Regions from separate parts of the Gorillibacterium terrae genome, predicted to be linked through region 1. Evidence: riboswitches for the same ligand, from Rfam matches in the RefSeq annotation. Region 1 holds a riboswitch; each other region holds the start of a gene.
What was found. A riboswitch is a leader RNA that binds a small molecule or an ion and turns the genes downstream of it on or off. The one in region 1 is predicted to bind cyclic di-AMP.
Positions count from the first base shown of each region.

Region 1 (4,107 bases):
CACCCGCGGCCGCACCGAGGAAGGGTGGAACCTGCACCAATACCACGGCAATTCGGAATTTTACGCCGACTTCGGCATTTATGACGTCAAGATCCGCGTGCCGGCCGGCTATACCGTCGCCGCCACCGGCTTCCCCACCCGGCCGGCCGCGGAGGACAAATCCGCCAAAACCTACCGTTTCTATGCCGACGACGTCCATGATTTCGCCTGGGCCGCCTCCCCCCGATTCGTCTATCAGGAAGAGAAGTTTTCCGCCCCCGGCGTTCCGGGCGTCAAGATCAAGCTGTACCTCGATCCGGCTCACAAGAACCTGAAGGCCCGCTATTTTCAAGCCGCCAAGAAGGCGCTCACCCGCTACAGCGAGTGGTACGGCGAATACCCGTACTCCACCCTCTCGATCGTCGTGCCGCCGGCGGGCGGCAACGGGGCGGGCGGCATGGAATACCCGACCCTGATCACCGCCTGGGGCGCGGATTCGGCCGACCCCGGGCTCAGCCTGGAGCGGGTCGTCGTTCATGAGGTCGGCCACCAATGGTGGTACGGCATGGTGGCGTCGAACGAATTCGAAGAAGCCTGGCTGGACGAGGGCTTTACCTCCTATGCCGAAGACAAGGTCATGGAGCGGGATTACGGCGAACAGCCGAACCTGGCGGCCGAAGCGACGTACGTGACCGGACCGGAGTCTCTCAGGCAGGCATCCTGGGACTACGGCTCCCATGACGGCTATTCGGACAACGTCTATATCCGCGGCAAGCTGGTTCTCACCGCCATTGAACGGCAGGCCGGCCAGGAAGCGATGAAGAAGGTGATGCGAACGTACTTCGACCGGTTCCGGTTCAAGCATCCCTCCACCGCCGATTTCCAGGCGGTCGTCGAGAGCGTAACGAAGAAGGACTGGTCCGATTTCTTCGAGGCGTACGTCTACGGCAAGCAGATGTCCGATTTCGCCGTGGAGTCCATTCGGGTGCGCGAGCTGAAGCCGGATTCTTCCGCCGGTTCCTTCGAGAGCGCCGTTCTGATCCGCAAGCTGGGCGGCCCCTGGCTCTCCGTTCCCGTGCGCATCCACTTCCGTGACGGCACGAGCCGCGACCTGGTCTGGAATGCCGAGGCCAGTGAGACGGAATACAAGCTGACGGCCGCTTCCCCCGTCGACTGGGTGCTGATCGATCCCGACCGCACGCTCGCTTTGGAGTCGCGGGTGATCAACAACTACCTGAAGGCGGAAGTCAACGCCAAACAGGGGCTCCGGTTCACCGTGAGCCTGCAAACATTAATCGAGGCCCTGATATCCGGGGTCGCCTGGTGAGGTGAGAGCCATGTTCCGACTGCTGAAAAAAGCCTGGTCCGACGCCTGGAGCCAGCCGTTTCTCCTGGTGGCGCTGTTTCTCTACCGGTTCGCCTGGGCGTTCGCCCTCTTCCGCATCGTCAAAAGCCACGTCCTTCCGGTGCTCGCCCGCTATCCCGATGCGGGCGGTCCCGCCGGTCAGTCGCAGCTCTTTGTCCTGGAAGCGCAGTTCCGCCTCGGCAAAACCGACCTGGCCGAAGATTACCTCTACGGCCTGCTGCTCCTTCTCGCCATCCGCATGCTGCTTACGCCGCTGCTCAACGCCGGCGTCTTCTACTCGCTGGTCCACACCCGGCTCAACACCGGCTACCGCTTTTTTAAAGGCATCAAGTCCATGGGGCCGGCCTTCTTCCTCTACTATGTTGCCCAGATGGCGCTCACCCTGGTTCCCCTCATCTGGCTGCTGCCGAAGGTCCACACGCTCGGCGAGCTGAACGCCGTTCTCTCCGATCCCAAAGCCTATCTGCTCTATGCGCTGGCTTACGCCGCCTACGGATATGCCGTTCATCTCCTGTTCCTGCATTTGCAGTTTGGCAAAACCGAAAACCGGCCGTTGCCCGAAACGCTCCTGCGCGCTTTCGCCTCGCTGCTTCCGGCGGCGGGTGCGGCGCTGGTGCTGCTGCTGCTCTCCGGACTGCTGTCCGCGGGCGTGCTGACGGTTACGCTCTGGGATGCCGGACTGTGGACCTTCCTTCTCTATCAGGCCTTTTCCTTCGTCCGCACCTTCCTGTCGCTCTGGGGACTCACCGCCCAGCACGGCGTGTTCCTCGGGCGTGCGGAGAGGGGCTGAGGCCCCTGAAAGCCAAGCTCTGTAAAATAAAAGCGAGACGCCGGAATCCCTTGCGGCGCCTCGCTTTTTTTGCGGGTTATCCCGAATTTTTACCCGTTGGGCAAAACCATGAAACATTTTTTTCGAAAAATAATAATATAGTTGGGAGGAAACAGGCGATTTAAGGCGAATAGATTTTTCTATTGATTTAATCCGGAGCGTCTGGCTGGGTTAAATCGGGAATAAGCCGAATTTCCGTCAAGGAAAACGGGGGAACCGTCTTGGGTGAATTGATCTTGCTTCAGAAGGATCATAGGGAACCTTCAACCGAACCCTTAGCTAACCTCGTAGGCATTGGAAGGGGAAGTTGTCTTGAAGAAGGCTGTTTTGGCATTGCTCGGTTTCGTGTTGTCGCTTGGTCTCTTGTCCGGAAACGCTTTCGCCGATGATTCCGCAAGCAAGCTGGAAGCAAAGGTCAACAAGCTGATCGGGATTGACTACGATTACGGCGGGACCACCACCAAAGGGTTCGATTGTTCCGGTTTCACGCAGTATGTCTTCAAAGCCTTCGATATCTCTCTGGACCGCAGCTCCAGGGACCAGGCGGGGCAAGGCAAAGCCGTGGACAAGGACGACCTGCGCGCCGGCGACCTGGTGTTCTTCAACACCTCCGGAAACGGAATCTCCCATGTCGGCATTTACCTCGGAGACGGAGTATTCGTTCATGCGTCCACCAACAACGGTGTGATCAAGAACAAGCTGAACGAATCGTACTATGCCAAGAGGTATGTCACCGCGCGTCGGATTCTGACGAATGACCAGTACCAGGACATCGCCAGATAAACGAATTCGAAGGCCGCGCTTCAGAGAGCTCCGGGAAAACGGGATGCCCCCCGTTCTCCCGGAGTTTTTCTCTTTACCCGGCCGCCTGCGGGCAGAGCCCGCCGTCCGGGACGGTCTCCGCCGAAGCGGACTCTCCTCCGGACCCGGCGAACTGCAGTGCATAGAGCCGGGCGTACAGCCCGCCCTGGGCGATCAGGGCCTCGTGCGTCCCGCTTTCGGCGATGCTTCCCCGGTCCAGCACGACGATTCGCGAGGCTCCGCGAACCGTCGACAGCCGGTGCGCGATGACCAGCGTCGAGCGGCCGCGCATGAGCGGCAGGAGCGATTCCTGCACCCACTCCTCGGATTCGTTGTCGAGCGCCGAGGTGGCTTCGTCCAGAATGAGCAGCGGCGCTTGCCGCAGGAAGGCGCGGGCGATAGCGAGCCGCTGCCGCTGGCCGCCGGATAGGTTCGAGCCGCTCTCGCTGAGCGGCGTCTCGTAGCCCTCCGGCAGCCGTTCGATGAACGCATCGGCGCCGGCCAGCCGGGCCGCCTCGCGGATGTCTTCGTCGGAGGCTTGCTCCGAGCCGAAGGCGATGTTGTCCCGCACGCTTCCCGTGAACAGATACGGGGATTGGGGCACATACGTCAGCTTGGAGCGAGCCTCCTCCCGCCGGGTCGCGAGCGGAATGCCCGCGACCTCCACCGTGCCGGCATCCGGTTCGTACAGACCGCAGGCGAGCCGGGCCAGCGTCGTCTTGCCGGAGCCGCTCGGTCCCACGACCGCGACGGTCTCCCCGGCGGCCACCGTGAGGTCGAGGCCCCGGAACAGCGGCTCGCCGTCCGCTCCCGGATGGCAGAGCTGCACCCCGCGGAGCGACAGGGCGGGCGGCGCCTCGTTCGGCTCCGGCTCCGGCCGACCCTCCCGCCCGAAGCCGGGGCCTGCCGCCGGGTTCATCCCCGGTTCCATCGGCATCTCCAGCACGCCGAAGACCCGATCAGTGGCCCCGAGCGATTCCTGGACGCTGCCCCAGGTGCGGGACATGTTGACGAAGGGCCACTGCACCCGCCCCATCAGCAGGATGAACGCGAGGAGTCCTCCGGCGGAGGCCTCTCCGCGGATGGCATACCAAGCCATCATGCCGCCGCAGCCGAGCATCACCGAGCCGTT
Region 1 is NZ_JBPPGI010000003.1:506,713-510,819, reverse strand. Features, by position in the region: gene ACSEXS_RS14855 (M1 family metallopeptidase) at 1-1,306, shown strand, start outside; gene ACSEXS_RS14850 (hypothetical protein) at 1,317-2,135, shown strand; cyclic di-AMP (ydaO/yuaA leader) riboswitch at 2,350-2,483, shown strand; gene ACSEXS_RS14845 (C40 family peptidase) at 2,487-2,957, shown strand; gene ACSEXS_RS14840 (ABC transporter ATP-binding protein) at 3,031-4,107, opposite strand, start outside.

Region 2 (4,107 bases), on a different contig from region 1:
CCCGATTCGAGGCTATTCCATGAAAGAGCTTCAGAATCGCTTGCATAACGGAGCGGAAGTCTGGCATCTGAAGCTGGAGGGAGGACAAGAGATGGCTGCCGCCGCAGACAGCAGCGGCGTTCAGATGGAGTTGGTAAAGTTACGCCGAGGGAGGAATTTCCTTCGCTCATGTAGAATATCCTCCTGCTAGATCACTCTACATAGAAGAAGAGAGGGTATTTATGTTCAAACCAGCAAGAACCATCCTGGCGGCTTCATTGGCCGCAACCTTGGCGCTCGGCGGCGCTCCGGCGGCGTTCGCTGCCGCCAAGGCGGCGGTACCGGCCAGCCCGACCGTCTATATCGACGGGGTCAAGCTGAGCTTCGCCAGCCAGCAGCCGGTCGTCCAGAAGGGACGGACGCTCGTGCCGATGCGGGCGATCTTCGAAGCGCTTGGGGCCAAGATTCAGTACGACGGGAAGACCGGGAAGGTGACTGCGACCAAAAAAGACACCTCGTACGCCACCTTTATCGGCGACAAGACCGTCACCTTGACGCTCGGGTCGACGAAGGCGCACGTCAAGGCTGTCCCCTCCGAGGATTGGGAGGAGAACGCCGTGGACAAGGACGTCATCCTGGACGTTCCCGCGCAGACCGTCAACGGCAGCACGATGGTTCCGCTCGCCTTCATCGGTCAAGCGCTCGACTGTCATGTGAAGTGGGACGGAGCGAAGAATCGCGTCAACATCTACAAGCCGCAGGTGAAGGAGTACTGGTACCAGCAGGATTCGATCACCGGCGAACTGATGGTCCGCTATGATCTGGACACGTATCGTCATCCGGACCCGATTCCGTTGAATAAGGACCAAGTTTACCTGCGGACCATCGGCTACGGGGACCAGAAGGCGGTTGCGTTCTATTCCTACCTGCTAACCCGGATTCCGTCCGACGACGAACAGGGCGAACCGATCACGGCCGATGTGATGGTGGACGGCAAGATCGAGGACGGCCAGTGGACGGGCGATTATGTGCTCAGCCTGGACGACCCGGCGACGGAGGAATGGGATTATTCAGTGGACGATCATATCGTTCTTCCTGCCTATGTCACAAGCGACGGAAAATCGGACCTGAGTACGATTCCGTTCTCAGTGTACGCCGCGATTTACGATGCGGATCAGAAGGGGCTGCTCGACGAGGAAAGCTGAACGGGGCAAAGGCAAACAAAAAATCTCCTGCCGGAGTATGGCGGGAGATTTTTTCGTCGAGCGGCGATCAGCCGGTGAAGCGCAGCGAGAACCCGGTCAGTTGATGCGCCGCCGTATAGAGAATGTACAGCAGCATGAGATACGCAAGGATTGTCAGGAAGATGAATTTCCGTTTCTTGCGCTGTTTCTTTTTCTTTTCCTTGTCGTCCCATTCGTCCTGCTCGTCCAAACGGGCCAACTGCCGGAGCCGTTCTTCCCTGTAGATGGGATCGTTCTTATCCATGCCCGTCCGCCTCCCCCTATCAAGGTATGAAGCGCTTGGGCTGGATATGCCGGGGGGACGGGGAAGGCCTGGTCGGATTTACCACCCGTCAACCTGTGTCAGACGTATATATTTGGTGATATACTATTAATGCAAGCTTCGGCTTGCTTCATAACCTTTTTTTCTCCGATTTTGCCGCCGGTAGTTGGAACCGGCGGATTTTTTTTGTGCCGAGAATGTGACAAAAAATCAAAAAATCCCGGTAGGAGGTTCTTCCTATTATGCCGGGACATCCACCATTTGGCTATTGTCTATGCGTAACTCGCATGATACCCTAGACAATGTGCTGTTATTACTACAATTTGCCGAATCCGGTTCTCGCAGGACCGGTACGGGGGATTTCTTTGTCGGGCTGGCCGGAATGGAGAGCGCACTGCGCTAATTTCGGCGAGCCATTCGACGTAACCAAGCGAAAGGGCGCCGAAGCGCGCCGCCGACGGTAAGATTCGGCAGCTTGGTTAGCGGGGTGAATGCTTGCGGGGTAACCCGTCGAGCTAGGGAGAGCACCTCTTCCCGAATCCGTCAACTAACCTCGGAGGCACTAGGAGGAACTTAAACTGAATAAAGTCACCAAGACCGTCCTGTTGTCGTCTGCCGTCTTTGCGTCCGGACTTCTGTATGCTCAGCAGAGCGAAGCCGCCCAGAGCCCCGTCAAGGTGCAAATCAACGACTCGCTGGTTTCGTTTCCCGACGCGCAGCCCTTTGTCGACGGCAACAGCCGCACCCAGATTCCCGTCCGCATCGTTTCCGAGAAGATGGGATACTCGGTTACCTCTACAGACGTAGGAAACCAAGTAAAGGTTACAATCACCGGCAAAAATCGCACGATCACGCTGACCACGGGCCAAGCCAAAGCCACCGTCAATGGCCGGACCCTTGCCCTCGATACCAAAGCCGTCGTTTCGCAAAATCGTACTTATGTCCCGCTCCGGTTTGTGTCCGAATCGTTTGATACGGAAGTGAAGTGGAATGCCGCCGTTCAGCTTGCCATCGTCGAGGCCGACGGCAAAGAACATGCTCCGGTCATTCAGGCCAAAACCGAAAGCAAGGCCGCTAAGCTTGTCGCAAATTCCAAGCAATACTTAGGCGTTCCCTACATGTGGGGAGGTTCGACCCCGTCCGGTTTCGATTGCTCGGGCTTCGTCCAATACCTGCTGAAGAAGCAGCAGGTTTCGGTTCCCCGGACCGCCGACGGCATGCGTTCCAGTACCGGAACGAGCGTATTCTCGCCCAAGCCGGGCGATCTCGTATTCTTCTCTTCCACGCAAAAGGCGCCGGCCAACCACGTCGGCATCTATATCGGCAACGGTAAATTTATCTCGGCGACCAACTCCAACGGGATTCACATCGATCCCTTGAATACCGGTTATTGGGGCAACCGTTATTTTACCGCCAAACGCGTCTTCTCGTCCTAATACCCCTCCTTACCCCACAGAATCGCACACGAATCGGCCTGAACGGCGTTCCTTCCGGAGCGCCGTTTTTTTCATTCATGGAAGCCCAGGGAGCAGGCAGAAAACGAAGGGATGGCAAAGCCGGGGACAAACGGGTACAATGGGGAACGATGAGATTGCTGCAGGTGGAGGGGAACAGGATGTCCAAATCCTATGAGGTTGTCGTATTGGGCGGCGGAGTGGGCGGTTACACGGCCGCAATCCGGGCGGCTCAGCTCGGCAAGCGGGTCGCCCTGGTGGAGAAGGAAAAGCTGGGAGGCACCTGTCTGCATCGGGGCTGCATTCCGACCAAGGCCCTGCTCCGCAGCGCCGAGGTCTATGCCGAGTTTCGGGAAGCCGGCGAGTACGGCATCGAAACGGACGGCTTCCGGGTCAACATGGGCAAGGTCCAGGAACGCAAGAACCGCATCGTGGAGCAGTTGCACAAAGGCGTTCAATTCCTGATGAAGAAAAATAAAATCGACGTCTATTCCGGGACAGGCCGGCTGATCGGGCCCTCGATCTTCTCGCCGCGGGCGGGAAGCGTGGCCGTGGAGTCGGCGGACGGCGAAACCGAGACGCTGGTGCCCGAGCATCTGATCCTGGCGACGGGTTCGCGTCCGCGCTCGCTGCCTGGTCTCGTTCCGGACGGCAAGCGGATATTGACCAGCGACGAAGCGCTGGAGCTGACAGAGGTGCCGCGGTCGGCGGTGATCATCGGCGGCGGCGTCATCGGCTGCGAATTCGCCTCCCTCTTAAGCGACTTCGGCGCGGACGTGACGGTGGTGGAATACGCCGACCGGCTGCTTCCGCAGGAAGACAAAGACGTATCGGCGGAGCTGGCCCGCCGGTTCAAGAAGGACGGCGTGCGGCTTCTGACCGGCGCCCGCGTGCTGGCCGAATCGGTCCGAACCGAGGAGGACGGGGTCCGCTTGAGCGCCGAGCTGGCCTCCGGGGTGACGGAGCTTACGGCCGACATCGCCATCGTGGCGGTGGGCCGGATCGGCAACACGGAAGGCATCGGCTTGGAAAATACGGACATCATCGTCGACCGCGGCTTTATCCGCACGGACGATTACATGCAGACGGCGGTCGCCCACATCTACGCCGTGGGCGACGTCAACGGCAAGATGCAGCTCGCCCATGCGGCCGCTCACCAGGCGGTGTC
Region 2 is NZ_JBPPGI010000001.1:1,411,159-1,415,265, forward strand. Features, by position in the region: gene ACSEXS_RS05965 (copper amine oxidase N-terminal domain-containing protein) at 222-1,184, shown strand; gene ACSEXS_RS05970 (hypothetical protein) at 1,252-1,467, opposite strand; cyclic di-AMP (ydaO/yuaA leader) riboswitch at 1,800-2,062, shown strand; gene ACSEXS_RS05975 (C40 family peptidase) at 2,091-2,921, shown strand; gene lpdA (dihydrolipoyl dehydrogenase) at 3,101-4,107, shown strand, end outside.
Region 2: linked by a shared signal. The riboswitch ahead of ACSEXS_RS05975 (C40 family peptidase) and the one ahead of ACSEXS_RS14845 (C40 family peptidase) in region 1 are both predicted to bind cyclic di-AMP.

Region 3 (4,107 bases), on a different contig from region 1:
GCTGACCGACGAGGACAAAACGCTCTACGAGAAGATGATGGGCCGGATGACGCCGAAGGGACCGGACGAGCTGCCCTTGTCGCGGATGAACTACGCCGGCTTGGGGAAGAAGCTGCTGCTTGAGATGATGGAGGACGACGACGCTCCGCCGCTGTCCGCTTTTCTCAAGGGGGCCAGGAAGAAAGATATCAAGTTCTACGCCTGCAAGTTATCGGTGGAGATCATGGGATTTAAGCCCGAGGAATTCATTCCCGAATTGCAGATCGTCGAGGCCAAGACCTACCTGAAGGATGCACTCGAAGCCGACATGCAGTTGTTTATCTGAGAAAGCTAACCTTCCCGTTCCGCCCTGCATACCCTATTCTGACATGGGCGAATGGAGGGGGAGCGCGGATGACGGACGCATGCCGGTTGGTTAACAGCACGAGGAGCCGGACCGAGCTGGAGCAGCATTTTTCCCGCTTCCGCGGGCAGATTGTGGGGGATCGGGCCACGTTCCGGTCCCCTTACGGCGTCAAGCGGATTCTCTATGCGGATTGGGCGGCGAGCGGCCGGCTTTACGGTCCGATCGAGGAGAAGCTCCTGCGGGAATTCGGCCCCTACGCGGCCAATACCCACAGCGAAGCCACCTTCACGGGAGCGGCCATGACCGAGGCTTACCGGGAAGCGAAGCAGGTCATCAAGCGCTGCGTGCACGCCGGGCCGGACGATCTGTTGTTGTTCTGCGGCAACGGCATGACGGCGGCGGTCAACAAGCTGCAGCGGATGCTCGGACTCCGGTTGCCGCCGGGATGGGCCTTGCCGGATTCTTTTCCCGAGGAAGAGAAGCCGGTCGTCTTCGTCACGCACATGGAGCACCACTCCAATCAAATTTCCTGGCAGGAGACCATCGCCGATGTGGTGGTGCTGGAACCGGACAGCGGCGGCCGCGTCAGCGCGGCGCGGCTGGAGGAAGAGCTCCGGCGCTATTCCCGCCGCAAGCGCAAGATCGGGGCCTTCACGGCGTGCTCCAATGTCACCGGCGTGATGCCGGAGCTGACCGAGCTGGCGGCGGCGATGCACCGGCACGGCGGGCTGGCCTTTGCCGACTGGACGGCGTCCGCTCCTTACGCCCGGCTCGATATGCATCCGCCGAACGCGGAAGAAGGGCTGGACGCCGTCTATTTGTCCCCGCACAAATTTCTCGGCGGGCCGGGCTCAAGCGGCATGCTGCTGCTGGATGCACGGCTCGTCCCGAATCCGGTGCCGGACCTTCCGGGCGGCGGCACGGTAAGCTGGACGGACCGGTGGGGTGGCACGGTCTACGTGGAGGACCAGGAGGAGCGGGAAGACGGCGGCACGCCCGGATACCTGCAGGCGGCGAAGGCGGCGCTGGCCTTCGTGCTCAAGGAGCAGATGGGCGCGGCCGAAATCTGCGAGCGCGAGCATCAGCTTGCGGAGCACCTGCTGACCGGTCTGGAGGCGATACCCGGCGTGGCGATTCTGGACGCCGGACTGAGAGAGCGGCTGCCGATCGTTTCCTTCACCGTTGAGACGGTGCATTATCCGCTCATGGTCCGCCTGCTCAACGACCGGTTCGGCATTCAGTCGCGCGGCGGCTGCTCCTGCGCCGGAACCTACGGGCACTTCCTGTTTCAACTGGACCGGGAAGAATCCGGGCGCATCCGGCGGGAGGTCGAGCAGGGGAACCAGCGGGAGAAGCCGGGCTGGGTCCGCCTGTCGCTGCATCCGGTCATGACCGACCGGGAAGTGGCGTTCCTCATCGAGGCGGTCCGCCGTAGCGTACGCTTCGCGCCGCTTTGGAAGGAGGACTACCGCTACGATCCCGCCGTCAACGATTATCGGCACATCCGGTTTCCCCGCCGAATGGGGCCGCAAAACTGGTTTTCTCTCTAAGCGAGAAAACCGGTTTTTTTCTTGTACATTGGGCGATTCTCAGAATATACCAGTAATTACCACGCCCTCTAGCACTCTCCTTGTGATAGAATGAATGCGGTCGCAATACCCATTCAGGCCGAAGCTCCCGACCGGAGCACGGGGGAACCCAGTTTTGGGGTGAAGCCGCTCACTTGAGCGGCCGGGAATCTACTCTACTTTTTCCCGAATCCGTCAGCTAACCTCGCAGGCCGCCAAAGGAGAGTGCCAGATTTGAACGCAACCCGAACCGCAACGCCTCGCCGCCTGTTAACCGTCGCCCTCGCCGGCAGCTTGATCGCCGCGCCTTTTCTCTCGGCCGGTTCCGCGCATGCCGCGTCCGCTTATACCGTAAAAGATAGCGATACCTTGTGGAAGATTTCCGTGAACCAGGGCGTTACCCTGACTTCGCTGATTAACGCCAACCCGCAGATCAAGAACCCGAACATCATTTGGGGCGGCATGACCATCACCATCCCGTCCAAGGCGACGACGCCTTCGGCTCCGGCAACGAAGCCCTCGACTCCGACGACGACCAAGCCATCCACGCCGACCACGAGCACTCCCGCCACGGATACGGCGACGCAGTATGCTCAGCAGGTGGCCACGATCGTCAATCAGGAACGTGCGGCGGCCGGACTCAGCCCGCTCACCTTCGATTCGGCCTTGTCCAAGATGGCCGTCGACAAGGCTAAGGACATGATCGTCAACAATTATTTCGATCATACGTCTCCTACGTACGGATCGCCTTTTGATATGATGACCGCTTACGGCATCCCGCATTCCTACGCCGGAGAGAACATCGCCAAGGGGCAGCGCACTCCCCAGGAGGTCATGACCGCCTGGATGAACAGCGCCGGCCACAAAGCCAATATCCTGAAGACCAACTACAAGAAAATCGGCGTCGGCTATTACAACGGCGCATGGGTTCAAGAGTTCACCGATTGATTGAGGCTCAGGACAAGACAACCTTAACTTCATGAATATCCGAAACAACCTTTCCGGCGGAAGGGTTGTTTTTTGTTGGCTTCTACAGAAAACGGGCATGACATATCCTGGAATTCATGCTATGATCTGAATGAATAAAAATTAGTTCATTCACATTATGCCCAATTATGCATCACTCCGGCAAGCCGTCCCGGTTTCGTCTGGAGGAAGGAGGCCGCAATGGAAGCCAAGAAGCAGCAAATTTACGATAGCGGGAAGGATCTGTTCAGCACCCGGGGCTTCAAGGAGACCAATATCTCCGACATCACCCGGAAGGCGGGGGTGGCGGTCGGAACCTTTTACAATTACTTTCCCTCCAAGGAAAAGCTGTTTCTGGAGATTTTTCTCGAAGAAAACGTCAAGCTCAAGCATCGGTTAATGGACGATCTGGATTTTAACGACGAGCCTCTGCCCTTGGTCAAGACCTTGCTTTCCCGGAACCTGGAAGGCATGATCGCCAACCCGATCCTGAAGCAATGGTACAACAAGGATGTCTTTGCCAAGCTGGAACGCCAATACCGGGAAGACAATGGAGTTGGAGAAGTGGACTTTCTCTACGGCAGCTTCGCGGACTTGTTCCGCCGTTGGCAGGAGGAGGGAAAGATACGCCACGATCTGAACGTGGAGCTGATCATGGCACTCTTCACGGCGATCATTACGGTCGATACGCATAAGGAGGAAGTCGGCGTACAGCATTTTCCGCAGCTGCTGGATTACTTGACCGAGTTTGTGATGAAAGGCTTGGCCGAAAATGAATGAATAATTTCGTATTCATTCGCATTTTAGTGATAAGAGGAACTTCTTCATACGCTTCGGCCATGTCGAGTTAAGGGAGGATTGATGTTGGCTCAAGACGAGGCTCAAACCACGGATTATGGAATGGGAACGGTGATGGAACACAAGGTCTACGGCAAGAATGCAAAGGAAGCGCTCAAAGCTGTCATGGCGGAGTCCGTGCGGCTGGAAAATCGGTTGAGCCGTTTCGTGCCGGGGAGCGAGGTCAGCAGGATTAACGACTCCGCAGGCCTGAGGCTTGAGAAAGTCGGACCTGAGACCTTTGAGGTGCTGTCCCGGGCGGTGCAATACGCGAACGATAGCCAAGGATTATTCGATGTCACCATCGGTCCGTTAGTCGATCTGTGGGATTACAAGCATTCGACCGAAGCTCCCGATGCGGCAAGAATCAAGCGAGTGCTTCCTCTCATA
Region 3 is NZ_JBPPGI010000001.1:2,034,045-2,038,151, reverse strand. Features, by position in the region: gene ACSEXS_RS09060 (DsrE/DsrF/DrsH-like family protein) at 1-325, shown strand, start outside; gene ACSEXS_RS09055 (aminotransferase class V-fold PLP-dependent enzyme) at 394-1,896, shown strand; cyclic di-AMP (ydaO/yuaA leader) riboswitch at 2,003-2,143, shown strand; gene ACSEXS_RS09050 (CAP domain-containing protein) at 2,149-2,862, shown strand; gene ACSEXS_RS09045 (TetR/AcrR family transcriptional regulator) at 3,082-3,660, shown strand; gene ACSEXS_RS09040 (FAD:protein FMN transferase) at 3,742-4,107, shown strand, end outside.
Region 3: linked by a shared signal. The riboswitch ahead of ACSEXS_RS09050 (CAP domain-containing protein) and the one ahead of ACSEXS_RS14845 (C40 family peptidase) in region 1 are both predicted to bind cyclic di-AMP.